3 linked regions of the Granulicella sibirica genome follow. The protein of the gene in region 3 binds, or shares a complex with, the protein of the main gene of each other region. Links are inferred from orthologs where the notes say so. Each region holds a gene or a part of one and is shown on either strand. Other genes may lie near its edges. The genes, in order: GRAN_RS12725, accB and accD.

Region 1 (9,475 bases), on a different replicon or contig from region 3:
GTACGTCGGACGGGTAAAGCTGGGAGAGGGAGTGAATTCGTTTGAAGCTGTTTTTTCAACGAGTGTCTGAAGCTTGATTGTGCTGCTAAGCATAAAACGGGTACCTGCCTTCGATATGGAGTCTGCCCACCCGAAGACACGATCGTCAAGTCGTTTGGATAGATTTTCATCGATGTCCCGTTCCGAGGTACCGTCCACCTTTGTGGCATGGCGCAAACGCAGAAAAGGCCCGTCACCGGGCCTCATCCAATCACTAAACGTCTCGAACTAAAACGCTTAGAGCTTCTCGAAGAAGTCGCACGCCGAGCACGAAATATACACACCACCCGGAATGCTGCGTTCACGATCCTTGACGCGCTTGACAATACGTGTGGGCTTGGAGCACTTCGGACAATCCGTGCTCTTGTTGGTATCCATAACCTTTTTACGGTCGCCGGTCTTGGCAATCTTCGCCATCGTGTAACTCTCCCTGAATCAAATCTGTGTCCGTTTTGCGCCTGCCATGCGACTTCCGCATGCAAAGCGAATGCGCACGAAGCAGCCCGGCTAGCGAAGCTCGAGGGCTTGCGGTCACGCAACACCTAGTTTACACCAGCAGAGGCCTCAGAGCTCCGGACCTACGGCGTAACCTGCCCAAGCAACTGCGGTTCGGATGCTGTGCCACCACGCCCGACCGGAGTAGGAGCGGCTGAGCCAGGACCAACCTGCGTCGGACCCATGGGAGCGGAGCCCATCGGGGTCGGTGCGGACGAACCCATCGGAGCTGACCCCATCTCCCCCGAATCTCCACGCGGTGTGGCAGGGATCGGCTGCGGTTTCTCATCCGGGAACTGCACTTTACCCTGCGCGTTCGCCGGAGCAGCCTCGCCTTCTTTCCGGAGCGTAGGCGGAGCCTGGTGGATGTGCGCCCGTTCCTCGCCAGGCTGTGCATCCGCCATCACGACCTCATGCGTCGCGTCCGGCGGCTGGAACCCCGACATCTCGTCCTTGTCGTGAATCTCGATCGGCTTTCCCATCGCCGCGATCTTCACCTGGGTGACACGGTCTCCGGTAAACCGCACAAACTTGATCGTCTTCGGCACCTCGCCGTAGATCCACTCCTCGTATCGAGCCTGCGACGGATCATCCCCGCTATGCTCACGGACCTTGCTCTCTGGAGCGCCCAGGGCGGCCAGCACCATACGGTGATCCATGCCAACCAGCACGTCGTGCTGCGCGATGGCTTTCTTGACCGGACTCGGAAGAGTGTCCGCATAGGCCTGCACGCTCGACTTCACCCCGAAATCGATCACGGGCGAGAGCAGAGCCTTCACCTCGGGTGCCGTGATCTCCGGAATGCCGCCCTCGAATGCAAGCGTCACACGCGAACCCGTCGCCTGCTGCTGATTCTGCGCAACGTTGTTGTCGTTAAACTGGATATGGCTCAGGAAGCGATGCTTCGCATACGGGCCGCCATTGAGATCAATGATGAGCCGATCGCCTTTGATCTCGAGCGCGGTGATCACGACCCGATCGCCCGGCGCGACCGATTCACCCTTGGTGTAGATCATCTTCTTGTACTCGGCCGTCGTCTGCTGCAGCGGGCCGTTCGCCATGAGCGTCAGCCCTTTACCGAGCGGAAGTGCCCGATGGGCAAACCCTTGCTCCGCATTGAGATCCCGTACTAGGCCCCTGCGCCCGCGCTCGCTCAACCTCTCCGATGGAAGCGCAAGATCGGTGGGAGTGAAGTCGGTCGGAAGATCATCCGTCGCGGTCTTCTCCCCAACCACGAACACCTGTGAATGCCCAAAAGCAGGAATGGAGAAAACAGCCGCCAGAAGAAGAACCCTGGGAACCCACATGGCCGAGACCTCTTGTACAAAGTACCTAAATCGAACCGGTGAAGAAATGCTGCGCTTTTTCTACCCTTTTGACAAGGACCTTTGTCGGGATTTGACGATCTGATGACAACTCGACCCGAAACGGTTTCAGTGCAGACGATCCGGCATCGGTGGAGGAGGTGCCGGAGTGTCGGGCCTGGGAGCCGAGATGCCCTGAGGCGCAGATGGAAGGATCTGCACGAGCGCCGGAGCTTTCTTCACCGTCGCCTGTTCCATCGCGGTATGGGCCGCTGGAGGGGCAACGACCACTTCGTATCCTCCGGCCACGATCGGCGCGTGAGTGTACTCCCATGCAAAGTCGCGGGTCGCCCTGACGAGAACCACGATCGCTCCGATCATGACCACGAGCGAAAAGAGCGCGGCACTCGGCCCGAAATCTCCACCTGTAAGCCAGTCGGGGCCAAGGGTGCTTCCCCGAACCATCGAAGCGAGGTCCGAGACGCCAGCGATCGGCAGACCGAACAGCACGCCAAGGCTTGCCGTCAGGGCAAAGTGCAGTCCCCACGGAAGCCAGATGCCGCGCGTCCTTAGCCAGCCGAGCGAAAGCAGGAGGGTCATAAGCATCGCCGCGAGAACCCCTGCTCGTGGGGCGTATGGGTTGCGCCAGACCGCGAATCCTGAGCCGAGCATCATGAGGATGACGGCGGGCGTTGCCCCGACCGCTCCGATCAGGCAGCGGAACGGGTATCCCCGGAAGGTGATCTCATGGGCGAGAGAGGCCACCCAAAGCATGCCGAGCGTCAGGATCGTCGCGATCAGACTGCGGCCCGTCCACTCGATCTGCGCATGCAAGCGCGCGGAAAGAATCAGCGGAAGCAGAGCCACTATGACTGTGGCCCATGCTACGGCTGCTCCGATCGCCCACTCCCGATACGAGGTGAGCCGCACGGGGAGCGCGATCAAGACACCAAGCGGCACGGCCTGCCGAGCAATCGTCTCGAGCGCTACAAAGCCGAGGACGAGCAGGAACAGGTGGAAGATCACTTCCAGCAGGGGTTCACCGAGGCCAAGCCGGAAGCGGACCGAGAACCCATTCGCGGCTCGTGACGCGAGCGCGTCCGACCCGTAATACCACGCTGCGAACCCGGCAAAGAGAAGCAGTTGCGGTAGACGACGCAGGCGGGACGACGCGATATCTGGAGTAATAAACAACGACAAAGAAGGAAGTCTCCGGGACGCCGAACGCCCGTTCACGGCATGCAACATTCACAAGACGAGGACGGGCGAACCGCCCTCATTCTAGGAAGACGTATAAAACTGAGCTATCTTTCTGAACTTCTCGTAACGCTGTTCCAGCAACAGATTCACAGGCATCGAGCGGATCTCGTCCAAATGCGCCATAAGCCTCGTGTCGAGCATGCCCATGGCCGCCGGAAAGTCCTTCTGCGTTCCTCCCGTCGGCTCGGGAACCACGTCGTCCACACATCCCAGTCGCTTCACATCAAACGACGTGTACTTCAGCGCCGCAGCCGCCTGCTGCTTCTTGCTCGAATCCTTCCACATGATCGACGCGCAACCCTCGGGCGAGATCACCGAGTAGATTGCATTTTCAAGCATCAGCACACGGTCTGCCACCGCAAGCGCAAGAGCCCCGCCCGATCCGCCTTCTCCCGTGATCGTGGCGATCGTAGGAACTCGCAAACGTGACATCTCGATCAAATTCCGTGCGATCGCCTCTCCTTGGCCGCGCTCCTCTGCTCCAATCCCCGGGTATGCTCCCGCGAGATCAAGAAAGGTAAAGATGGGCCGCCCAAACTTCTCCGCGATCTTCATTGCGCGCAGCGCCTTGCGATAGCCTTCCGGTTCTGGACTCCCGAACTTCCGGCTCACCCGCTCCTTGAGCGTGCGGCCCTTCAGGTTGCCGATCACCATCACAGCTTCCCCGTGAAAACGCGCCATGCCGCACATCATCGCCGGATCGTCGCCAAAGGCACGATCGCCGTGGAGCTCGCTCAGGTCGGTGAACAGTGCTTCGATGAAGTCCATGGGATAGGGGCGTTGCGGGTCCCGTGCGAGCTCCGTCCGAATCCACGCCTCGGGAACCGGTGCGGCAGGGGGAGTGTGCGTTACGCGTGTCGCTTCGTGTTCTGCCATCGTTGGTCTCTACCGTTTTGATTGTATGTCAGCGCGAGCCTGATATTCGCCCGTCAGGGCACGCGAAAATGTGCTTGCCCTCGCAACTTGCCGAAACAAGGCCAAACAAATGGCTTATTGAGGTGCCCCGGGAACGAAGAGCCTGATCCCAAACTCTTATTGAGCCTTGTGTGGACCGCGTCCGCCGGTGGCTGCAAAGGAGACCTGCGAATCAGTAGGAGGGAGAGCCCAAAGAGGGTTCTCATGACGCGAGACCTGATCCGAATAATACAGTTTACCTGCACAGATTAGCTGTATAAATGGTACGCTCGCCATATGAGAAAGGTGGCTCTAGTCCCGGAATCCCAGTTCGCGTCTGATCTAGCGACGGAGATTCGGACCACACTGGGCAAACTGAAACGTCGGATGCGCGAGCAGGGCGGGCGAGATGATCTAACGCCATCTCAGATCTCGGTCCTGCTTCGCCTTGAAAAGGAGGGCGCTGTGACAGTGTCAGGTCTGGCCCGCGCCGAGGGAATGCGACCCCAATCGATGAGCTCCATCGTTACCCCCCTGCAGAATGCAGGCTTGGTAAGCAGTTCCTCCGACCCGAAAGATGGTCGCCAGACCCTGATGTCGCTCAGTAAGAAGTGCGAAAAGTTACTTCGGGAAAGCCGCGCCGCAAAGCAGGATTGGCTCACCACCGCAATTCTCGAGAAGCTCTCAGCCCTGGAGAGGCAGAAGCTGTCGGCAGCCCTCGGTCTCCTCAACCGAATCACCGACGATAAGCCGCTTTCGTGAAGCTATGCCTGCCGGTGGACTGCCTCCGCATCGAAGAAGTGCCGGTTGCCAATCATAACCGTCGGCCATAAAAAGGGGTTTCGTGGACCCGTGGTTACCTTGGGGAGATTGTCATCGAGTTCTTTCCGCATTGTCATCGTTGCGCGGCTACTGATCTATAAGCGAAAGGAACTCTAATCAAGTGAACTGGCTTCATTTTGTCTCGTACTTCTTCGGTGGGATTTTCTTCGCAAACGCCGTCCCGCATTTTGTGAGCGGCACCATGGGACAGCCGTTCCAGAGCCCGTTCGCAAAACCGCCAGGAGAGGGACTCTCATCCTCAACCATCAACGCTCTATGGGGATTGTTCAACGCGGTCATCGGTTACGTGCTCGTACTGAGGGTCGGGAGCTTTGATGTGCGATCGACGAGCAACGTCCTCGCTGTGGCAGCAGGAGTGATGTTGATCAGTCTCTTTTCCGCTCGGCACTTCGGACAGTTTCATGGCGGCAACACTCCCGGAAGTTGAAAAGTCTATGAAAAGGACTGTCCCGCCATAAGTATCAGCCAGGAACACGGCAACTAGCTTGGTGCAGCGGCGCGAAGTTCTGGAGCCGCTGTTGGTCTGAAGGTGTGCAAGAGTTCGATTGCCACCGCGTTCCGTATGTTGACTGACAACTCTGCTTTACTTCAGCAAGAGAGAATCGACGAGCAGCGCCGCGGCAACAAGCACCACCACATAAACGGCGAGCCGTAGTCTCCGGGCCAGCGCATGCAGTCTCGCACCGTCGGCCGCGCGGCGAAGCCGCTCTGTTCCGCTCGCGCGCAGTTCCATCTCTGTATGGACAATCTTCATCGGGCCAAAGCCTCGTGCGCCGAAAGGACGACACCATGAAGATGCAACACGCTCCATGAGGAAGGCATAAAGAACGCTCACTGCCCGCACGAAATCCATGAGAAGGTTCCTGGCTAGGGAACGACTGTTCCTTGATGAAAGACAATCTCCCACCGCCCTTCGCGCTTCATCCAGATCGACGAGCGAAGCGAGTGAACATCCGCCAGGCCCTCCTGAACGCGAGTCGCGCGGTAAGTCACAAGCACCGCGTCCTTGGAAATTGCTTTCACACGAAACTCCGAGAGCGAGATTCGTCGTTCCAATTCGTGCTGCAGCTCCGACATAATCTGTGCTTTGCTGAAGACACGCCCCGAACTCCCGAACTCACGGAATCCATCGGCGAGCACCTCCGAAAGCCGCGTTATGTTCCTCCGGACAGCAGGCTCGAAGAGCTCTTCTTCGAGCGCGCGGAGAGTATTCACGACCTTTTCCTTAACCTCTGAACTCCGCAGCAGAATCGCCTCGCCTCCTTAGTCGATCACCCGCACGCCGCCAGCGCCAACAAGTTCCTCCACCCGATCGATAAACAACCGGTCCGCCGATACCATACAATCCTGCGGCTCAAGCACTGCGCAGAACTCACCCGGCTCTTCCAGGTCCAGCAGAAGCCGTCCCCTGCCTGGGGCTCCAACGAAGATAGCATGCAGCTTATCCAGCATTGACTCATCCTTCGCGTGCAGCGGAATCTTGATTCGCAAAGACTCCGGCAGCTTCAGCTTCACATCCTCGAGCGCCTGGATACTCGACACCGCCAGCTTCGGAGCCGAGTCCTCTTCCCCCCGCAGTACACCACGCACCACCACCGGCACGTCGATCTTCAGTTTCTCCGCCAGCTTCTCGTACGACTGCGGAAACGCAATCAACTCGATCTTCCCAACTGTATCTTCGAGGCAAGCCTGCGCGTACATCTCGCCCGACCGCTTCGACTTCGCCACCTTAAGCCCGGTGATCACACCAGCAATGGCGATCTCGTTCTGCGTGTCGTTTCCACCACCCCGCCGAAACACCTGCGGCTCCGGCTTCATCTCACACGCCGTCGCGGTATCGACAACTTTCATATTGCGTAACTTCTCCCGATACTTATCCATTGGGTGACCCGAAACGAAGAAGCCGAGAACATCCTTCTCGTTCTGCAGACGCGTATGCTCATCCCACTCCGCTGCCGGGGGCAACTCCTGCGCCTTCGTCGCACCGGCAACAGGCAGATCATCGAAGATCCCAAACAAGCCATGCTGCCCCGCAGCCGCATCCTTCTGGGCCTTCTGCGCCTGCTCCATCGCCTTATCGAGAGCCGCCATCACCTGCGCTCGACGGCCAAAGGAGTCCATCGCTCCAGCCTTGATCAGCGACTCCAGCACCCGCTTGTTCAGCAGCCTAAGATCGACCTTCTCGCAGAACTCCCAAAGGCTCGTGAACCCCGACTTACCCTCCGCCTGCAAACCTGCCCTTACCTCGATCACCGACTGAATTGCGTTATGCCCAACGTTCTTGATCGCCGCCAACCCGAACAAAATCGTATCGCCAACAGGAGTAAACGCCGTGGACGAAACCTGCACGTTCGGCGGAGTCACCGAGATATTCATCTCGCGGCACTCCTGGATATACTTCACTACATTCTCCGGCTTCGACGTTTCACTCGTCAGCAACGCAGCCATGAACTCCACCGGAAAATGCGTCTTCAACCAAGCCGTGTGATATGCCAGTAAAGCATAAGCCGCAGAGTGTGACTTATTAAATCCATACCCCGCGAACTGCGCCATCAGATCGAAGATTTTCCCCGCCATGTCCTTCGGGTGCTTCTTCTCCGCGGCACCGGACATGAAGCGATTCCTCTGCTTGTCCATCTCAGCCGGGTCTTTCTTACCCATCGCGCGCCGCAGCAGATCGGCCTCACCAAGCGAATACCCAGCGAGCACGTTCGAGATCTGCATCACCTGTTCCTGATACACGATGACGCCCAGCGTCTCCTTCAGCAGCAACTCAAGATCCGGCAGTAGATACTCGACAGCCCTGCGTCCCCACTTGCGTTCGATGAAGTCATCGATCATACCGCCCTGGATCGGCCCCGGACGATACAGGGCATTCAACGCCGTCAGATCCTCAACCGTAGTCGGCTTATAGCGCCGCAGTACATCCCGCATCCCACCCGATTCAAACTGAAACACACCCGATGTCAGCGCCCGGTGAAACACCTGCTCATACGTCTTCGCATCATCCAGATCGATCGTAGCCAGATCCACATCCAGCCCACGATTGCTCTTGATCAGCTTCAAACAATCATCAATAACAGTCAGCGTGGTAAGCCCAAGAAAGTCCATCTTGAGCAGACCCATCTTCTCGACGGCCTTCATGTCATACGCCGTAACAACAGCCTCGTCCTTCGTCCGCGTAACAGGCACAAGCTCCGTCAAAGGCTGCGGAGCAATCACGACACCTGCCGCATGCACGCCCGCCCCACGCACCAGTCCCTCAAGCCGCAGCGCCGCGTCGATCACTTCCTTTACCCGCGCATCGCTCTCATACGCCTGCGCCAGCGGAGGCGAATCTTTCAACGCCTGGTCGATCGTGATCCCGATCGTCGCCGGAATCATCTTCGCGATGCGGTCGACCTCGCCATACGGCATATCGAGCGCACGGCCGACGTCCTTGATCGCCGCCTTCGCCGCCATCGTATTGAACGTGATGATCTGCGCGACCTGGTCCACCCCATACTTCCGCCGCACATACTCGATCACCTCGCCGCGCCGGTTCATATCGAAGTCGATATCGATATCAGGCATCGACACGCGCTCAGGATTCAGGAACCGCTCGAACAGCAACTCATTCTGCAGCGGATCGACATCCGTGATCTGCATCACATACGCCACCAGCGAACCCGCCGCCGAACCACGCCCCGGACCCACCGGGATACTCTGCTCCCGCGCATACCGTATGAAGTCCCAAACGATCATGAAGTAGCCCGGAAACTTCATGTTCTTGATCACGTCCAACTCGCTATTCAGCCTCGCCTCGTAGTCCGCGATCGTCTTCTTCAGCAACCCCTTGCTCTGCAGGTGAGCGACGGCCGTCTCAAGCCGCATCTTCAAACCCTTGCGGCACACATCCTCGAAATACTCATCGAGCGTCATACCATCCGGGCAATCGAACACCGGAAACGGATCGTCGACCTTCTTCATCTTCAGATTGCAGCGATCGACAAACTGCATCGTCCGCGTGCACACTTCGGGATTCTGCGCAAACGTCCGCAGCATCTCGTCCGCCGTCTTAATGTAGAACTCCTGCGTATCGAACTTGAACCGGTTCGGATCGTTCATCGACCCCGCCGTCTGCACGCATAGCAGGATCTCGTGCGCCCGCGAGTCATCCGCGCCCACGTAATGCGCGTCGTTCGTCGCGATCAGCGGAATCCCCAGCTCCCGCTCCATCTTGAACAACGCATCGCACACCGGCTTATCCGGCTCAAGCCCATGATCCTGTATCTCGAGAAAGTAGTTTCCCTTCCCGAACATGTCCTCATACTGGCCTGCGGCCCTCTTGGCTTCGTCATACTTCCCCGCCATGAGGTGCTGATTCACCTCACCCGCAAGGCACCCCGAAAAGCCAATCAACCCCTCCGTATGCTTCGCCAGAAAGTTCTTCGACACGCGAGGCTTCCGGTAGAACCCATGCAGCGCCGCCTCCGACGTCAGCCGAACCAGGTTCCGGTATCCGGCCTCGTTCTCCGCCAGCACAAGCATGTGGTTGTACTTGTCGCCTTCAGGAGCAGCCCGGTGGTCGTCGTTCTTGCAGATGTAAAGCTCACACCCGAGGATCGGCTTGATCCCCTTCTTTTGCATCGCGTCGAAGA
Region 2 (9,440 bases), on a different replicon or contig from region 3:
CGTCTCCCAGCCGTTGGCGGGCGGGGTGGCGTTGGTGGAGATGGCGGTCATGGTGACGCCGGGGACTTCGGAGATCTTCTTCTGGAGCTGGTTGAAGTAGGTGGAGCGGGCTTCCCAGGTGGGGTAGGTGTTTTCGTGGACAGGGATGCCGACGGACATGACGTTGTGCGGGTCGTAGCCGAGTGGGGCGTGCATGATCTTGAGGAAGCCCTGGATGGAGGCTCCGGCTCCCGCGAGCAAGAGAAGAGTGAGCGCGATCTGGGTGGCGATGAGGGCGTTGTTGGTGGCTTTGCCGGAGAGGCTTCCGGCTACCTTGCGAGAGCCGGACTGGATGATCTCGCCGATGTTGGGGCGAGAGAGCTGAAGGGCGGGCCAGAGTCCGAAGAGCACGCCGGTGAGGAGAGCGAGGACGACGCTGAAGGCAAGGACGGGGATGTCGAGGCGGATGGCGGCTTCGTGGGGGAAGGAGTATTCGGGGAGTTGCTTGATGATGAAGGCGAGCGAACGGTAGGCGAGGAGGATGCCGAGGGCGGCTCCGGTGGCGGAGAGGAGTACCGCTTCGGTGAGCATCTGGCGGATGAGCCGGCCACGGGTGGCTCCGATGGCGACGCGCAGGGCAAGTTCGTGCCGGCGGCCGGCGCCGCGCGCGAGCAGGAGGATGGAGACATTTCCACAGCCGATGGCGAGGAGGAGCACGACGGCGCTGAAGAGGAGATAAAGGGTTCCGCCGAGGTTTTGGACGGTGTCCTCGTTGAGGCCGTAGAGGCGGAACTTGTAATGGCCGCCGGTGGGGAAGTGCTTGGGGGTTTCTTTCTGGAACTGCTCGATGAGGGGAGCGATGGCCTCGGTGCCGGCCTTCAGAGAGATGCCGGGTTTGAGACGGATGCCGACGTAATGCTCGGCGACCTGGTCCTGCGTGATCTTGAGGGGAAGGTAGACGTCGCCGTCATCCCAGGTGAAACGCGGGTTTGCGACGCCGACGATGGTGTAGTTCTTGCGGACGAGCTGAAGAGTGTGGCCGACGACGGTAGGGTCGGAGTTGAAGTGGCGCTGCCAGAACTTGTAACCGAGGACAACGACGGGCTGTGGATCCTGGCCGTCGATGGCGTCGGCGGGGATAAGGCCTCGGCCGTAGAGGGCGGGGACGCCGAGGAAGTTGAAGGCGTTCGAGGAGAGGAAGCTGCCGTTGACGTCTTCGGGGAGGTCGTGGCCGGTGACGGTGAGACTCCAGTTGTCGGTGATGAAGGCGTCTTCGACGGCGGGGGATTTGCGGAGCTGTTGCCACTGCGGGAAGGAGAGGTTGGCGCCGCGGTTGTCGGTTGGGCTCTGCTCGAGGCGGAGGTGGGCCATGCGCTCGGGTTTGGCATAGGGGTAGGGGTCGACGAGGATGGCGTGGACGACCGAGAAGACGGCGGTCGTGGCCCCGATGCCGAGCGCAAGGGAGAAGATGGCGGTGAGGGCGAAGCCGGGGCTCTTGAGGAGCTGACGGATGGAGAAGCGGAGGTCCTGGAAGATGCTCTTCATGTGGGTGCCCCTGGAATCGCTGATCGTAGCAATAACGTACGGATGCACGTGCGTCGCCGTTGCGAGTGCCTGGTTTCTTCTTTGTTTTCGCAATCGATGCGATCGACGGTGGCCGGAAGTGAGATGGGCTGACCGCGAATGGACAGCGGATCTCTGATTCCAGGGAATTTTGGGCAGAGAGATCGCAACGAATCGGAGGCGGCAAGCACCATCCTGTATCCGATCTCCAAGGCGGATACCTGATAGAAGAAATGAGGTTTGCTATGAATGAAGGACGTTTCATCATTATCGGTAACATTGGCAGCGATGCCGGGTACTGGGTTTTCGACGGTCACACGTTCCGGCATGTTGGCGGCTGGCCTCCGTTCGAGCAGGCGGAGTTCAAGGAGGCTCTGACGATCCTGGGCGCGGCGAGCCGGTTGAAGACGACGGGGCTGTCGGAGAGGATTGCCGAGACGGTCTCGGGGTTTGTGAGGCGGCAACTGGAGACGCATGTTACGGCGAACCAGGTCGACACCGGGCTCCCTGTCGTTGTGGTGATGTCGGCCTAGATGCATGGCGCGTGAGGGCGAGGACAGCTCGTTGTGAGCATCGCCCTGGCGCGGCGTTTCCCCGGAATGGTGGGCTCCGTGTGCAAGAATCATCTTGGAAAGATGCAAGGATGATGATGCCGAAGAAGCCGATTGTTCTGACGATTCTGGATGGGTGGGGGTACCGGGCGGAGACGCACGGGAATGCGATTGCAATGGCGCGGAAGCCGGTGTACGACGGGCTGCTGCGGGATTATCCGAACACGCTGCTCAGGGCGAGTGAGCACTTCGTGGGCCTGCCGGATGGGCAGATGGGGAACTCCGAGGTGGGGCACCTGAACCTTGGGGCGGGACGCATCGTTCGCATGGACATGACGCGGATCGATACGGCCATCATGACGGGGGAGTTCTTCGACGATCCGACGCTGGTACGGGCGTATGAGCTTGCCGGTCAAAAGGGCAGGGCGCTGCACCTGATCGGGCTGCTGTCGGATGGCGGCGTGCATTCGCACCAGAGGCATCTGTATGCGCTGCTGCGGATGGCGGCGAAGCACAAGTTGAGCGAGGTTTACGTCCATGCGTTTATGGATGGGCGGGACACCATGCCCACGAGTGGGGTGGGTTATCTGGAGGAGTTGACGCAGAAGTTTGCGGAGTATGGGGCGGGGCGGCTGGCTTCGGCTTCGGGGCGGTACTTCGCGATGGATCGGGACCTGCGGTGGGAGAAGGAGAAGCAGGCGTTCGATGCGATGGTGACGGGTAAGCCGGAAGGTGGGGTTTACCAGGATGCGATTGCGCGGGTGCGGGAGTGTTATTCGAACGGGGTGACGGATGAGTTTGTGCCTCCGTTTACATGTGTGGGCGGGGATGGGAAGCCGGTTGGGCTGATCGAGAATGAGGATGTTGTTGTCTGCTTCAACTACCGGGCTGACCGGGTAAGGCAGGTGACGCGGGTGTTGACGCGGCGGTCTGGGCTGACCGCGGATCCGGTGGGGAGCCAGGGGCTTGGGCTGCCGAAGGGGGCGGAACTGGATGAGGCTATTCCGCTGAACACGGTTCCGGTGGGGCTGCATTACGTCTGCATGACGCAGTATGACAAGAACTTCAAGCTGCCGGTGGTGATTCCGGCGGAGTCGATGGATAACCTGCTGGCGAACCTGATGGCGCAGGCGAATCTGCGGAACCTGCGGGTGGCGGAGACGGAAAAATACGCGCACGTGACGTACTTCTTCAACGGCGGGATCGAGAAGCCGTTTGCGGGGGAGGATCGGGAGCTTGTGCCGTCACAGAAGGTGGCGACGTATGACCTGGCTCCGGAGATGTCGGCGGCTGGGATCGCGGATGCGGTGATCAAGGCAGTGAACGATACGGCGTTCGACGTGGTGATCGTGAACTTTGCCAACGCGGACATGGTGGGGCACTCGGGGATGATGGAGCCTACGGTAAAGGCGGTTGAGACTGTCGATACGCAGTTGGGGCGGATCTATCAGGCGGTGAAGCAGCATGGGGGGGCGTTACTGGTGACGGCGGATCATGGGAATGCGGAGATGCTGATCGATCCTGTGAGCGGGGGGCCGCATACGGCGCATACGACGAATCCGGTGCCGTTTTTGCTGGTTACGGATGAGGGGCGGAAGGTTTCGGTGCGGGATGGGGGGAGTCTGCGGGATATTTCGCCGACTATGCTCTCTCTGCTTGGGTTGCAGAGGCCGGATCAGATGACGGGTGGGGATTTGCGGGTGGTGGCGGGGTAACGGAAGACAGCCGCAGATTCCCTTCGGGAATGACAACCAGAGAGGCAAGAGCGGATGCAGGTCCTTCGACTTCGCTGCGCTTCGCTCAGGATGACAGGTTTGTGATTGGGGAGTTTTGAGGCTTTCGCGAGGGAAGGGCATCTGAACGGCATGGGGTTTTTGCAGCGAGCGAAGAAGGTGGGTCGGAAGTTTGAAAATCCGGTCCCGACGCAACTGGGTGGGTTTCGGTTGATGGTGAAGCTGCTTCCGCTGTACTACGCGAACCGGGAGCAGAAGACTCCAGCAGAGCCAGTGGGGCCGTTTCGGACGGATGCTTCGGCATACGACATGCTTCCGGCGAGTGGACTGCGGGTGACGTGGTTCGGGCATAGCGCTTCGCTGGTCGAGATCGACGGTGTGCGGGTGCTGATCGATCCGGTTTGGGACGAGCGGGCGGCGCCGGTGCAATGGTTCGGGCCGAAGAGGTTTTTTCCGCCGACGCTGCCGCTGGAGAGGCTGCCCCGGATCGATGTCGTCCTGATCTCGCACGATCACTATGACCATCTTGGCAAGGGAACGATCCGGCGATTGGCACGGCTTCTGCCTGGCGTGCAGTGGGTGACGTCGAAAGGCGTGAGCGCTAGCCTGAGGAAGTTCGGCGTGGCGGCGAGTTGTATCACGGAGCTTGATTGGACGGAGAGTGTCGCGGTTGGAGAGTTCTCCGTCACGTCAGTGCCCTCGCGGCACTTTTCCGGAAGGGGAATGACGAACCGGAACGAGACGCTTTGGGGATCGTTCGTGCTCAAGGGACCGAAGCACACGGTGTACTACGGAGCTGACTCGGGGTGGTGGGACGGTTTTGAGGAGATTGGGAAGGCGTATGGGCCGTTCGACCTCACGATGCTCGAGATCGGGGCGTACCACCCGCTGTGGGGGGATATCCATCTTGGTCCGGATAACGCGGTGAAGGCGTTCGAGGCTCTGGGCGGCAAGGGGCTGTTTATGCCGATCCACTGGGGGCTGTTCGACCTGGCGCTTCATGGTTGGAGGCAGCCAATGACGCGGCTGCTGGAACTGGTGTCAGAGCTGGGAACGATGGTCTGGTCGCCCGAGCCGGGGCGTCCGACGGAGGTCGTTGCCGGGACCACGGTCCAGGCGGATTGGTGGCGCGGGTAGATTTGGCTTGTGTGCCTGTGCAAAACGGGGTACAACGGGGTGACTGAGTGACTGAATTCACCCTAGGGGGCTTCGATGGCAGGGACGGTACAGATGATGGTCCGCGAGGTAATGGATATCCGGCAGGCTTCGGAATATCTTGGGATCAGCGGGGATACGCTGTATCGCTATGCTTCGGAAGGGTTTATCCCGGCATTCAAGCTTGGGAACCGGTGGCGATTCAAGAAGAGCCTGCTGGATAGCTGGATGGTGGAGAAGAGCGGGAAGCGGGCCGAGGTGGAAGCTCCGACGCCGGTGGCCGTGGTGGAGAAGAAACCGGTGCGGCGGGCCCGGTAGAGCAAAGCGAAGGCAGACGCAGATTCCCTTCGGGGATGACAACCAAGAAGACAACGACAAGAGCAAAGGCTGCTGTCTGGCTACCTGCGTTCCAACTTTCCCGCGATGGTACCGCGCGGGAAAGATGGGGCACCCTTGGGTTCGTGGCAGTCGAAAGGCCCAGGTTGACGCTATGTGGCTCTCTGCAGTGTGAAGACCGTCAGCTCCGGGCGGCAGTTGAATCGGAACGGGACACCTACCGAGCCTACCCCCCGATTGACGTAAAGCTGCGTGTTGCCGAACTGGTAGTGACCCATCACGTACTTGCGGCCCATGGGCGGCAACGCGAGGGGACCGAGGAATGGGACGCGGACCTGGCCGCCGTGGGAGTGGCCGGAGAGCATATAGTCCACGAGGTGCCCGTTGGGGTAGACGACGAGGTCGTCGGCGAAGTCGGGCGCGTGGGCCATGAGGATGACAGGGCCATCGGGCTTGGGCGGGATGGCGAGATCCAGGTTGGGATGACTGGTCGAGGGGTCCAAGACCCCGCCGATCCAGAGGCGCTGTCCGTCGCGCTCAATGGGTACATAGCGATTGTTCAGCACGGCCAGATCATGGTCGTGGAGGACGCGCGTGATGAACGAGGCTCCGACGGTGCAATCGTGGTTGCCGAGGATGCCGAGGCGCTGCGGGCATTGGATGGCACTGAGTTCCTGGGCGCATGCGTAGATGGCGTGCTCGGGAACGATGCGCGGGGGGCCGTGGGTGATGAAGTCGCCGGTGATCAGAACGAGGTTGGGGGCGAGGGCGTTGATCTCGGCGATGATCCGGCGGAGGTAGAAGGGCTCCGTGTACTCCTCGTAGTGGATGTCGGAGAGCTGGACGATGCGGAAGTTCTGAAACGCGTCGGGGAGATTGCGGATGACCATCGGGAGGTGGGTGATCTCGAGGTCGTGCCGGACGTACTCGCCGGAGTAAAGGGCAAGGGCCGCTGCGGAGAAGCCGGTGACCTGAAGGAAGCGGCGGCGAGTGAGGTGGTTGGTTGGGCCTGCCGTGCTGCGGGGCGCCGGGGTTGGCGACAGGCGATAGGGGGCGGCGGGAGGCATGGTTCATTTTAGCGGGTGGGCGGTTACGGCTAGGTGGGATCGCGGCGTGTCGCTAGAATGACATGGATGAATTACAAGCGAAGGCAGAGGTTGGCGGTTCGGCGGGTGGGCACGGATATTGAGGCTTTGTTGATCACGCACCTGCCGGATGTGCGGTATCTGTGCGGGTTTACCGGATCGAACGCGGCGCTTGTGCTCGCTGGCGCGAAGGCTGTGCTGTTTACCGACGGGCGCTATACGGGGCAGGCGAAGGCCGAGGCTGTCGGGACGAAGGTCGTGATTGCGGCGAAGAATGCGGTGATTGCCGCCATCGAGTGGTTGGAAGCGGCCGGGTTGGGACGGTGCGGGTTCGATGAGACGCAGACGACGGTGGCGGCGCTTGGGCGGATGCGTGGCGCGCTTTCGAAGTCGGTGAAGGCGAAGGCGCGGCGGGAGATGTTCGTGGAGGTTGGGCCTGTGGTGGCCAGGATCCGCGAGGTGAAGGATGAGGACGAGATTGCGATCATCCGGCGGGCGGCGGCGCTTGGATGCGAGCTGTTTGAGCACATGCTTGGGTTCATCGATGGTGGGATGACCGAACTCGCGGTCGCGGCGGAGCTGGAGTATCGGGCTCGTCTGCGCGGGGCGGAGGCGATGAGCTTCGAGACGATCGTGGCGAGCGGGGGGCGGTCGGCGCTACCGCATGGGCGGGCTTCGGGGGCGAAGATTCCACGGCGCGGCTTTGTGACGATGGATTTCGGCGTGGTGGTGGACGGCTACATGTCCGACATGACGCGGACGGTGCATATCGGGCGGGCGAACGTGGCTCGGAAGGGCGTTCCGGGGGAGCGGGACGTGTATGATTCCGTTCTGGAAGCGCAGGAGGCGGCGGTTGCGGCGGTCGCGCCGGGCGTGACTGCGGGCGAGGTCGATGAGGCGGCTCGGAGTGTGTTGCGGAGGGTGGGGTTGGATGGGTATTTCAGCCACTCGACGGGGCATGGGGTTGGGCTGGAGATTCATGAAGGGCCACGGCTTGCGGCGAAGCAGACCCAGGTGCTTGCAGCTGGGATGGTCATTACAATAGAACCTGGCGTTTATGTGCCGGAAGCTTTTGGTGTGCGGATCGAAGATATGGTCCTGGTGACGGCTGCGGGTGGAGAGGTATTGACCCCGAGCACGAAGGCCTGGATCGAGCTGTAACGGAATTGCGCTACTCGCGCGGGAGAGATGATGGACGGAAACAATCTGGATGAGTTGCGGGAGCTGATCGAGTTCCTGAAGGCGAATGAGATCGCCGAGTTTGATATGGAGCGGGCGGACCTGAAGGTTCGGATCAAGTTTGCGGGAGAGGCCCCTGCGGCACCCGCGGTTTCGGCTTTGGATATGGCGCAGTTGAGCCGGCTAATGGCTTCGGCAGGGGCTGCGGCTCCGGTGGCTGGTGCTGCTCCGGTTGCGGCTGCGGTTGCTCCGGCTCCAGCGGTGGAGGCTCCTGCTGCTTCGGTCGAGGAGAAGGTGCACGAGGTGAAGTCGCCGATCGTCGGGACGTTCTATGATTCGCCCTCGCCGGGTGCTCCTGCCTTTGTGAAGGTCGGGGACATCGTGGAAGTGGGGCAGGTGCTGTGCATCGTGGAAGCGATGAAGCTGATGAACGAGATTGAGTCGGATGTCGCGGGCGAAGTGGTGAAGAGGATCGCCTCGAGCGGACAGCCGGTGGAGTATGGGCAGGCTTTGTTTGCGATCAAGGCCAGCTAAGAGCAAATGCAGATTCCCTTCGGGAATGACAACCAGAAAAACAAAAGCAATGGCGGGCGCGTTGCGGGAACGGTACTTAGAAGGCTTCGGTAGGCATGTTTCGTAAGGTATTGATTGCAAATCGCGGGGAGATTGCGCTGCGGGTGATCTCGGCTTGTAAAGAGATGGGGATCCGCACCGTTGCTGTGTATAGCGAGGCGGATCGGAATTCGCTGCACGTGCGGTTTGCGGATGAGGCGATCTGCATCGGGCCGAACCGGAGTGCGGATAGCTATCTGAATGTTCCAGCGGTGATTTCGGCGGCGGAGATCACGGATGTGGATGCGATTCATCCGGGGTATGGGCTGCTGAGTGAAAATGCGAACTTTGCCGAAGTTTGCCGGGCTTCGAATATCAAGTTCATCGGGCCTCCTCCGGAAGTCACTCGGATGATGGGTGAGAAGTCGACCGCGCGGCAGACGATGAAGAAGGCCAAGGTGCCGATTCTGCCGGGATCGGACGGCGTGATCGCGGACGAGAACGAGGCGCTGGAGTGGGCGAAGTCGGTTGGGTATCCGGTGATCCTGAAGGCGGTTGCGGGTGGCGGCGGACGCGGGATGCGGATCTGCCGGAGCGCGGCGGAACTGCCTTCGATGTACCAGCAGGCGACGACCGAGGCTGCGAACGCGTTCGGCAACGGCGATATGTACATGGAGAAGTTCATCGAGAAGCCGCGGCATATTGAGTTCCAGGTGCTGGCCGATGAGCACGGCAACGTGATGTCTCTGGGCGAACGGGAGTGCTCGATCCAGAGGCGGCACCAGAAGCTGATTGAAGAGGCTCCGAGCCTCGCGATTACGCCGAAAGTTCGCGAAGAGCTGGGCAAGGTCATCAAGAAGTCGCTCGAGAATATCGGCTATTGGAATGCGGGCACGATCGAGTTTCTGATGGATGAGGACGGCAAGATCTACTTCATCGAGATGAACACCCGTATCCAGGTAGAGCACTGCGTTACGGAGATGGTGACCGGGATCGACCTGGTGAAGGCGCAGTTGCGCATTGCGGCGGGGGAGAAGCTTTCGTCGATCATCACGTCGCCGGTGGAGATTCGTGGGCATGCGATCGAGTGCCGCATCAATGCCGAGCATCCGGAGAAGTTCACGCCGTCCGCCGGGCGGATCACGGCTTATAACGTTCCGGGCGGAAACGGCGTTCGCGTGGATACGGCGCAGTATGCGGAGGGCGTGGTGCCCCCTTACTACGACTCGCTGATCGCGAAGCTGATCTGCCATGGCAAGGATCGCGAGGAGGCCATGAACAAGATGCAGCGGGCGCTCTCGCAGTTT
Region 3 (9,478 bases):
AAGTGGCCATCTCCGTCACGACTTTTACCTCAATCCCCAACGAGGGGAGCGAGATAGCTCTCCACATCTACACCAGGGTGGCCGAGGATCAGCTAGCCCTCTTCGGCTTCGCCGAACTGCACGAAAAACGCCTCTTCGAGAAGCTCTTGACGATCACAGGCATAGGCCCGAAGCTGGCAATTACGGTCCTGAGCGGCATAGCCCCCGAACGCCTCGTCAACGCCATCCGAGGCTCCGATCACGCAACCCTTACAAAAATCCCCGGAATCGGCAAGAAAACTGCCGAAAGAGTCGTCCTGGAGCTGAAAGATAAACTGGACGACCTTGCCTACCCCTCCGCCACTCCACAAACCACCACCACGACCCACTACGGCCCCGCCGCCGAAGACGCCCTCTCGGCATTGGTCAACCTAGGCTACCCGCGCCCCGCCGCCCAGAAGGCCATCGAAGGTGCCATCGCCCGCCACCCCGAATCCGCCGCCGACTTCGAGTCTCTCTTCCGCGCAGCCATGTCCAGCATTCGCTGAGGCTTACGCCCGCCGCCGATATTTGATCGCGAACTCATACCCAGGATTCGGAGGAAACAGCTTCGCCACAAGCCGCAGCCGCTCCGCCAGAGCCTGCGGCGCAAGCAGCGGGTACTCTCTCTCCCGCAGTTCCGAATAGTCGAAGTCGACAGAAAGCGAAAGCAGGTAAATCGCGAGCCCATCCGAGAACGCCGCCTCGATGTACTCGCCCTTGGCCTTCTCGTCCACCTTGCCTTTTTCGGCGAGCGCAAGCCCCCGGCTCTCCCACGAATCCTGGCTAGTCTCGCCCCTTACATCCGCCAATGCCTGAGACCAGCAAAGCTCCGCAAACGCCGCCGGAACCCCCGCAACCTCAACAAACCCATGTCCCACGTTGATAAAAAGCTCGAAAGCAATGGCAAACTTGTCCCCAAGCAGCCGTGTCGAGAGAAAAACCCCATCCACCGAAGGCCCAAGCTTCACATTCCGATGGCAGATCGCATCATCCGCAAGCTCAGTCGTATAGGTGGGCGCGATCATCGTCTCGGCATCCCCACCCCTCCGCCCGGCATTCATCGCAAGCGGCACGAAAAAGTATTGTTTCAACCCCAGCTTCCCGGCGACTTCAAGCGGCACTGCCTGAACAAGCCTCTCGAGCTCCTGGTCGGAGAGCCCCGAATCGCCGTACACACCAAAAGCCACGCCATTCGGCGCGTGCCGCAAAATCACATCCCGCGCCACGTCGATCGCGCGCACCAACCCGTTGTCCAAACCCTCTGCCATGAGCGGTATTCTATCTGTAGAAGAAGGTAGCCCTATGACCCCGACTCAGACGAGCAAGCAAACCCGACCCGCTTCTCCCACACCCCGTCTCTCCGGCCAGGGATACTTCTTCGGTGTTCCCGTCGGCGATCTCGGCTGGTTCACCAGCCTCCTCATGGCAACCGCAACAGGCTTCGCCGCCTTCTTCGCCGCGACCTTCGTCGGCATCATCTCGCTTCTTGTGTACAACACCGCAGGCAGCCACGCGATCGACTACTCCTTCGCCTACAAGCGCTTCGGCCTCCCCATCGGCGTCGTCGTTCTCTTCATCGCCTACGCTTACCTGGGAACCCTCTGGGCACGCCGCCAGCTTCGACGCGCCTGATTCAAACCGGATATTCACCCCACGTTCTTTTGTTATCCTCAAGCCTCCACGACATCTGCCTGGAGGCTCGACCCGAAATGTCCATCGCCCGCTCCGCCGTGCATCGGAGCATCTGCTTCGCCACGCTCGCCTGCCTCACCCTCCCCACGCTTCTCCCCGCCCAGAAAAAGTCGCTCGACGCCAAGGCCGAAAAGAAGGCTGAAAGCGCCTACGGCCCGCAGCCCGCGCAGGAAAGCCTCGACCTCACCATGTACCAGCGCATACGCGAAGAAGGCCTCCGCCACTCGCACGTAATGGAATTCGCCGGAGCTCTTAATGACGGCATCGGTCCGCGCCTCACCGGCTCGCCGAATATGGCCAAGGCCAACGCCTGGACCCGCGACACCTTGACTAAGATCGGCCTCGAAAACGCGCACCTTGAAGACTGGGGCGAGTTCGGCATGGGCTGGCAGCAGATCAACACCTGGGTCCGTATGGTCTCGCCCGATCCCGAACCGCTCTGGGCCCAGGCCGCCCCATGGTCGCCGCCCACCAAGGGTCCAATCACCGCCGACGCCGTCTACGTCGAGCTTCAGGACGAAGCCTCGCTCGACAAGTTCAAGGGCAAGCTCTCCGGCAAAATCGTTCTTCTCGGCGCCATGCGCGCCACGCCCGACATTACCGATCCGCTCTTCACCCGCTATACCCCCGAGCAGCTCAAGGAGATGGAGGGCCCCCAGGCTTCGCGTGCCGGAGCCTATCCCATCGCAGAACGTCTCCGCCTCGCCGCCCTACGCACAAAGGCCCTCAAGCTCATGGTCGATGAAGGTGTCGTGGCCATCATCACTCCCTCCCGCGATGGTTCAAGCGGCGGCGGAACCGGCATCATCTTCGACGACAACGGCGCCAACCTCATCCGTGGGGCCCAGACCCGCGAGAACGCCGTCACCATCCCCAACGCCGTCATGGTCGTCGAGCAGTACAACCGCCTCGGCCGTCTCCTCCAGAACAAGGTTCCAGTCACCCTCGAGCTCAACATCGAGACCAAGACCACCGGTGACCACGAGCACGGCTTCAATACCGTGGCCGAGATCCCCGGTACCGATCCCAAGCTGAAGGATGAGGTCGTCATGGTCGGCGGCCATCTCGATAGCTGGATCTCCGGCACCGGCGCTACTGATAATGGAGCCGGCTCCGTCGTAGCGATGGAGGCCGTCCGCATCCTCAAGACGCTCGGCATCAAGCCCCGCCGGACCATCCGCATCGCTCTCTGGTCCGGTGAAGAGCAGGGCCTCTACGGCTCCCTGGGCTATGTGAAGACTCACTTCGGTGACTTCGAGCCCTCCAGGACCCCCGATCCGGCAGGAACACCCTCTTTCATGAGCCGCAACCACGGCCCGCTCAAGACGACAAAAGAGTGGGAGACTCTCGATGCCTACTACAATCTCGATAACGGCACAGGCATGGTCCGCGGCGTCTACACCCAGGGCAACTTCGCCATCGCGCCCATCTTCAAGCAGTGGATCGCCCCGCTCGCCGACCTCGGGGTCTCCACGATCACCACGCGCGACACCGGCGGCACCGATCACCTCGCCTTCGACGCCGTCGGCCTCCCCGGCTTCCAGTTCATCCAGGATCCGATGGACTACGCTACCCGCACCCACCACTCCAACATGGATACCGTCGACCGTCTCCACGCCACCGATCTTGAGGAGGCAGCCGTCGTCGAAGCCATCTTCCTCTACAACACCTCCGAACGCGAAGCCATGATGCCCCGCAAGCCCTTTCCGCATCCCGAAAACGAGAAGCAGCTCTCCGCGCCCATCGAAGGGATCTACCCAAACGCCACCGGCCCTGCGGATACCACCCACTAGCAATCCGTTACAAACAAAAGGAGGCGGGAGCATAAGCTCTCGCCTCCTTTTGCGCCCTAAATCATGCCTAAGCCTTCGGAGCCATCCAGTCCAGCGCCTGCGCGAGGTACCCCTTCATCTCTTTGCGCGGCACGATTGCATCCAGAAACCCATGCTGCAGCAGAAACTCCGACCGCTGGAACCCCTCCGGGAGCTTCTGCCGGATCGTCTGCTCGATCACCCGCGGCCCCGCAAACCCAATCAGCGCACCCGGTTCCGCGATATTCAAATCCCCAAGCATCGCAAAACTCGCTGTAACGCCACCGGTAGTCGGATCCGTCATCACCGAGATATAGGGAATCTTCGCGTCATCCAGCCGGGCAAGCCCGCTCGAGATCTTCGCCAACTGCATCAGCGACGCGATCCCCTCCATCATCCTCGCTCCGCCTGAGGCTGCAACGATGATCAGCGGATTCGACGTCGCCAGCGACCGATCGATAGCCCGGGCAATCGTCTCCCCAACGACCGCTCCCATGCTTCCGCCGATGAACCCATACTCCATCACGCTCATCACAACGTCGTGGGAGCCAATCTGCCCGATTGCATTCACGATCGCATCATTTAACCCGGTTTTCTCCTGCGCCTCCGCCAGCCTTCTCTTGTAAGGCTTCAGATCGCAGAAGTTCAGGGGGTCCGTCGACTTCAGCTCCAGGTCAACCAGTTCAAAACCCGGTTCCATCAGGATCTCGATCCGGCTCCGCGCGTCGATCCGGAAGTGCTTCCCACAGTACATGCAGACCTGAAGGTTCGCTTCTAAATCGGCCTTCCACAGGATCTTCCGGCAGTTGTCGCACTTGATCCAGAGACCCTCCGTCCGTACCGTCTTCTCGGAGTCGTTGATGATCTCGTGATCTTCTCGTTTGAACCAGGTCATTGCTTCATTGCCTTCCGCAAAGCTCCAACCATTGTACCGGCGCGCCGCCTCCCGCGCCCGATCACCTCACTGGTAGGCTTAGGCAGAGCGTTCCTTCCTTGAGGACGCGGAGAACTCGTGCCCTACATCTATATAGACAAAGTCTTCAACGAACTCCGCGAGGAACTCATCTCCGCCATGCACGCGGCCATGGACCGCGAACTGCACAACGGCCGCGTCGACGTCTCCAAGCTCTATCGGTCCTTCACCCGCGCCGCCGCCGGAAAGTGCCCAAACCCTGTCTTCGTCTCCGACAAATGTGTGGAAGAGCACACCGTCCGCCACAACAAGGGCCGCAAACCGGCGGCAGACTGATTCGCCTAATGCCCACAATGATAGGGATGCCCCGCCAGGATCGTGAGCGCCCGGTACACCTGTTCCGCCAGAACCACCCGCGCTAATTGATGCGGAAGCGTCATCAGCCCAAACGACAGCAGTAGATCCGCCCTCTCCCGCGAAGCCGCTGTCCACCCGTCCGCCGGCCCGATCGCCAGCACCAGCCGCCTCACCCCGTCATCCCGAAGCCGCCCAAGCCTCTCGGCAAAGGCCTCCGACGACATCTGTTTCCCCCGCGAATCCAGCAGCACGATAAACGTCCTTCCCCGGCCGCCCTGCTTCTCCACCCAGCCCCAGAACGCCCCCTCATCCAAAAACGACTCCCGCTCGCACGGGCAATAGCGCGCGCTCCGCTGGTGATAATCCGCGATCAGATCGCCCCCCGCCGCCGCCCGTTCCGTGGTGCGTGGCGCAATCCAGCTCTGAACGATCTCCATCATCTCCGTCTCCGCCAAAATCCATACAAACGTAGCACTAAAGTCACTTTTCCCGTTTTTCTACAGAAATTCATATCCGACGCATCGCGTGGCTGCAATAAACCTGAAAACAAGCCGTTTGTGACAGTTTGGAGAATGGCACGAAAGTTGCAAGTCCAACTACAGACAATCCACAAACTTTTCGGGGTTACCATACGCGGGCCTACCGGAAACATAACCGAAGCACCGCATCACGAGCGCCGGTGCTCACACGGAGAAACATAGGATGAAGAAGTTCTTTCCTCTGGCCTTAGCGGCAGCAATGAGTTTTGGCGTCAGCTTCGGGCCAGCAGCGCCGATAAGCTTCGCCCAGGCGGTATCGACGAACGGCGGATCGATCCAGGGTACGATCACCGACCCCAGCAATGCGGTTCTTAGCAAAGCGTCCATCGATATTCGCGGTATCGATACCGGGTTCACCCGGTCTATCACCACCGACTCGGCGGGCTTTTACAGCATCGGACCGCTGAACCCTGGCACCTATGAAGTCTCCGTCAGCACGCCTGGCTTCCAGAAGCTCGTCGTCACCACCGTGGTTCGTACCGGTACGGCGACCAGCGGTAACTTCAAGCTGTCCGTCGGACAGTCGAGCGAGACCATCGAGGTCACCGCCGGCGAGCTTCAGGTGAACACCGAGCAGGCAGGAGTCTCCGACGTCCTCACCAACGAGCAGATTCAGCACCTGCCGATCAATGGACGCAACTTCCTCGACATCGCGCAAATCGAGCCGGGCGTCATCCTCCAGTCGGGTGAGAGCTTCGATCCCACCAAGGCCGGCTATTCCGCTATCTCGGTCGGCGGCGTCTCTGGACGTACCACCCGTATCCTCCTCGATGGTCAGGACATCACGGACGAAACCGTCGGCACGACCATCTTCAACGTCTCGCAGGGTTCCATCTCCGAGTTCCAGCTCAACCGCTCGACGCAGGACGTCTCGGGCGATATCACTTCGACCGGGCAGGTTCTCGTCGCCAGCCAGAGCGGAACCAACCGCATCCACGGCCAGGCCTTCTACAACTTCCAGGATTACCGCGCCGTGTTCGCGGATGTTCAGGGCCAGAAGGCCCCCTTCCAGCGCAACCAGTTTGGTGGAAGTGCCGGCGGCCCCATCTTCAAGGACAAGCTCTTCTTCTTCGGCAACATCGAACGCATCAAGCAGGACAGCGCCACGCCGATCTCGATCGGATCCCAGTTTCCGCAGTATCAGGGCCTATCCCTTACCACTCCCTACAAGGAAACCTATTCGGTTGTCCGCTTGGACTATAACGGTCCCCTCGGCGGTCACTACTTCGTACGTGGCAACTACAACGTAAACTCGGTCGCCAGCGCCTTCGGCGACGGCTTCCAGCGCTATGCGAATCGTGACAATACCCCGGGCATCGCCGGTGGTGCCGACTTCCAGACCGGTCGCTTTACCCACTCCTTCCGCGGCTCCTATGAGAAGTTCCACAACCTGATCTCCGACGCGAGCGGTGGTATCTTCAACCTTCTGCCTGGAATCACGTTCGAGAACGTCGTTCAGAACCTTTACACCGGGCCGAACGACCTCGCCCCACAAGGCACCTTCCAGTCCGACAAGCAGTTCCGTTATGACGGAAGCTGGACTAAGGGCCGTCAAAGCTTCAAGTATGGCTACAGCCTCAACCGTATCCAGGGTGGCGGCTTCGCGGCCTTCTTCGGACTCGCGCCGCGCATCCGCGAGACCTCCGGAACCGCCATTGGCGATCCGACCGATGCCATCAACGGCTACCATGCCAGCTCGATCGTACTTGGAAACGGCTTGGGATTCTTCACCGAGCACTCGGGCTTCGGGCTCATCGGTGGTGGAGTGGGCGACTGGCGTGAAGGCGCTTACATCAGTGACACCATCAAGCTCACGTCGAATTTTACCCTCAACGCCGGCGTCCGCTGGAGCGTCGACACCGGTCGCGCCAACCAGGACCTTGCCACCCCCAACTGCTCGGATATCAGCAGTACGTTGGATCCCAGCCTTCTTCCCTGCACTGGCAGTACGCCACTCTTCTCGGCCTATAACCCCAGCTTCACCCAGAGTCACGTCCACCAGCCCTACGGAAACTTCGCTCCTCAAATTGGCTTCGCGTACGCCCCGGGTAACCACAAGACCGTGCTCACCGGCGCTTACGGCATCTTCTTCGAGGGAGACGTATTCAACAACACCACCAACGCCCGCACCGGCGTCATCAAGCAAGGCGCCTTCTTCAACGACAAATCGATCTGCGCGTCGGGAAACTTCGTGCAGCCCGACGGAACCGTAGTAAACAGCGCGACGGTCGGCGGGGTCACTCGCTCCATCGCATCGATCTGCTCCGGTTCAGTTGCCTCAGCCGCTCCGTATGCAATCGCCCTTCAGCAGCTCTACCAGCAGAACAGCGCTGCAAACGCTACCTCGGCAAACGGCGCCTATATCGGGCAGACGCTCGATGCCGCCGGCATCTACGCCCCCAACTACAAAACCCCTTACTCGCAGCAGTGGAACTTCGGCATCCAGCATGAGATCGCCAAGGGCGCGATCCTTCGTGCGGACTACATCCACAACAGCACCATCAAGATCTCGCAAGAGACCGATCTGAACCATCTTGGGGCCTCCCGCTACTTGAACGTCACTGCGGCCAAGAATGCCATTGCCGCAACAACGGCGGCTGCGGGTTGCGCGGGTGGCTCTTCTCAGGCTGCCATCAATTGCACCATTGCAGCAGCTGGCGAGGGTGCCGGTGGCGCCAACATCCTGGGCGGCAACGGAATACTGCAGTCTTTCGCCGGCAACGGTCTTGACTCCGGTGCGAACTTCAATGGCGGGCTGTCAGCTGGTTTCAATGGTGTGACCCCAAACACCGGTGCTGCCTTCCCTGGTCAGAATCAGCTGCTCGGTTCAGGTGCATTCCTTCAGCCCATCGGCCGTTCTGGCTACGACGCTCTCCAGGTCGTCTTCCGTCAGGCCAAGTCGCATCCGTTCAAATTCGTCGATCGCGGCAATATCCAGGTGTCCTATAACCTGTCTCGTATCGTGAGCAGCAGCAACAACTCCACGGGTGACCAGTTCTTCAGCGGTCTCTCCTACGATAACGACAACCCGAACGCCTACATCGGTCGCGCGAACCTCGACCACAAGCACCAGGTATCCTTCGGCGGCTCCTTCACCATGAAGTACGGACCGCAGATCGGCATCGTCGGCCACTTCAGCTCGGCTGCGCCGACGACCCTGCTCCTCGACAACCCGCTCACCACCGGCAACATCTTCCAGACCGACGTCACCGGTGACGGTACAGTGGCTGATCTGGTTCCCGGAACCCTCCCGGGCGATTACATGCATCGCGTCAAGCCAACCAATCTTGGTGCCTTCATCCAGAACTTCAACAACACCCATGCCAACCAGCTCACCCCGGCAGGACAGGCGCTCGTAGCCGCCGGCCTCTTCACTCAGCAGCAGTTGGTCGCGATCGGTGCAGCCATTCAACCTATCGCCACCCTTCCCCAGGCGCGTGCCCTTGGCAATCCATCCATTCGTGGCATGGATCTGAACTTCTCCTATCCGATTCGTCTCAATCGGTTCCGGGAAGGAATGAGCCTCGAGCCTGCGATCGCCTTCTACAACGTCGGAAACTTCAGCAACTTCGATCCCAGCAAGGGCCCCTCAGGTACTCTGCAGAATGTCGCGGACGGGGGTGACGGGAATGGCGGTACGGTCAACACCTTGACGGGGAATGTCAACGGCTTGGCTGGTCCGGGAGCAATCGAGGCATACCGTGTCGGTCGTGGATCCGGTACCTTCGATCAGGGCGGTCCTCGCTCTACCGAGTTCCAGCTCAAGCTGAACTTCTAACCCTCACCCAGTAAAACGAAATGCGGAGAGCTTCGGCTCTCCGCATTTCTATTTCCAGTAGCCAGGGAAGGCGCAATCCGAGTCAGCCGACAGACGGCGGAACACTACTTCGTGGACTTCTTCTTTGCTGCTGTCTTCTTCGCCGGAACCTTCTTCGCGGCACTCTTCTTCGCCGCAACCTTTGCAGCGACTTTCTTCGCAGCCTTCTTCGCCTTGGCCTTCGGAGCAACCGGTTCTTCCTCGGCCCGTTCTCCCGACAGCGGCTTCTTCGGCGTCTTCACCCGCGCCGCCGCAATCGACGCCTTCAACTCCTCATTGAGGTCGTCGACACTGATCGTGGTCGCCGACTTCCTCAGCCGTTCCAGCC

The links.
Region 1: the proteins of accD (region 3) and GRAN_RS12725 are in contact, whole or in part, in a solved structure (PDB 8UXZ), measured with the Escherichia coli proteins. The link is inferred for Granulicella sibirica from one-to-one orthologs.
Region 2: the proteins of accD (region 3) and accB are in contact, whole or in part, in a solved structure (PDB 8UXZ), measured with the Escherichia coli proteins. The link is inferred for Granulicella sibirica from one-to-one orthologs.

Annotation. Positions count from the first base shown.
Region 1 is NZ_RDSM01000002.1:407,721-417,195, reverse strand. What follows is about bases 2,048-4,863. They hold GRAN_RS12725 (acetyl-CoA carboxylase carboxyltransferase subunit alpha), read right to left. Parts: upstream 3,975-4,863; coding sequence 3,120-3,974; downstream 2,048-3,119. Other genes in these bases: GRAN_RS26185 (MarR family transcriptional regulator), read left to right, coding at 4,290-4,754; GRAN_RS12730 (CPBP family glutamic-type intramembrane protease), read right to left, coding at 2,048-3,038. In the rest of the region: GRAN_RS12740 (Rcat domain-containing protein), read right to left, coding at 277-456; GRAN_RS12735 (hypothetical protein), read right to left, coding at 618-1,841; more of GRAN_RS12730, read right to left, coding at 1,968-2,047; GRAN_RS12715 (hypothetical protein), read left to right, coding at 4,936-5,262; GRAN_RS12710 (hypothetical protein), read right to left, coding at 5,419-5,688; GRAN_RS12705 (nuclear transport factor 2 family protein), read right to left, coding at 5,703-6,050; dnaE (DNA polymerase III subunit alpha), read right to left, coding at 6,099-9,475. UniProt on the Escherichia coli protein: Component of the acetyl coenzyme A carboxylase (ACC) complex. First, biotin carboxylase catalyzes the carboxylation of biotin on its carrier protein (BCCP) and then the CO(2) group is transferred by the carboxyltransferase to acetyl-CoA to form malonyl-CoA.
Region 2 is NZ_RDSM01000002.1:250,112-259,551, forward strand. The notes cover bases 6,574-9,354. They hold accB (acetyl-CoA carboxylase biotin carboxyl carrier protein), read left to right. Parts: upstream 6,574-7,593; coding sequence 7,594-8,115; downstream 8,116-9,354. Other genes in these bases: GRAN_RS11970 (M24 family metallopeptidase), read left to right, coding at 6,574-7,563; accC (acetyl-CoA carboxylase biotin carboxylase subunit), read left to right, coding at 8,211-9,354. Outside these bases: GRAN_RS11940 (ABC transporter permease), read right to left, coding at 1-1,524; GRAN_RS11945 (hypothetical protein), read left to right, coding at 1,788-2,075; gpmI (2,3-bisphosphoglycerate-independent phosphoglycerate mutase), read left to right, coding at 2,189-3,808; GRAN_RS11955 (MBL fold metallo-hydrolase), read left to right, coding at 3,959-4,963; GRAN_RS11960 (helix-turn-helix domain-containing protein), read left to right, coding at 5,039-5,299; GRAN_RS11965 (metallophosphoesterase), read right to left, coding at 5,470-6,384; more of GRAN_RS11970, read left to right, coding at 6,451-6,573; more of accC, read left to right, coding at 9,355-9,440. UniProt on the Escherichia coli protein: This protein is a component of the acetyl coenzyme A carboxylase complex; first, biotin carboxylase catalyzes the carboxylation of the carrier protein and then the transcarboxylase transfers the carboxyl group to form malonyl-CoA.
Region 3 is NZ_RDSM01000001.1:1,898,096-1,907,573, reverse strand. Bases 2,497-5,315 are described here. They hold accD (acetyl-CoA carboxylase, carboxyltransferase subunit beta), read right to left. Parts: upstream 4,420-5,315; coding sequence 3,574-4,419; downstream 2,497-3,573. Other genes in these bases: GRAN_RS07935 (23S rRNA (pseudouridine(1915)-N(3))-methyltransferase RlmH), read right to left, coding at 4,779-5,234; GRAN_RS07940 (hypothetical protein), read left to right, coding at 4,537-4,773; GRAN_RS07950 (M20/M25/M40 family metallo-hydrolase), read left to right, coding at 2,497-3,506. Also shown: Holliday junction branch migration protein RuvA, read left to right, coding at 1-527; GRAN_RS07960 (hypothetical protein), read right to left, coding at 531-1,289; GRAN_RS07955 (hypothetical protein), read left to right, coding at 1,324-1,653; more of GRAN_RS07950, read left to right, coding at 1,731-2,496; GRAN_RS07930 (TonB-dependent receptor), read left to right, coding at 5,497-9,111; rsfS (ribosome silencing factor), read right to left, coding at 9,216-9,478.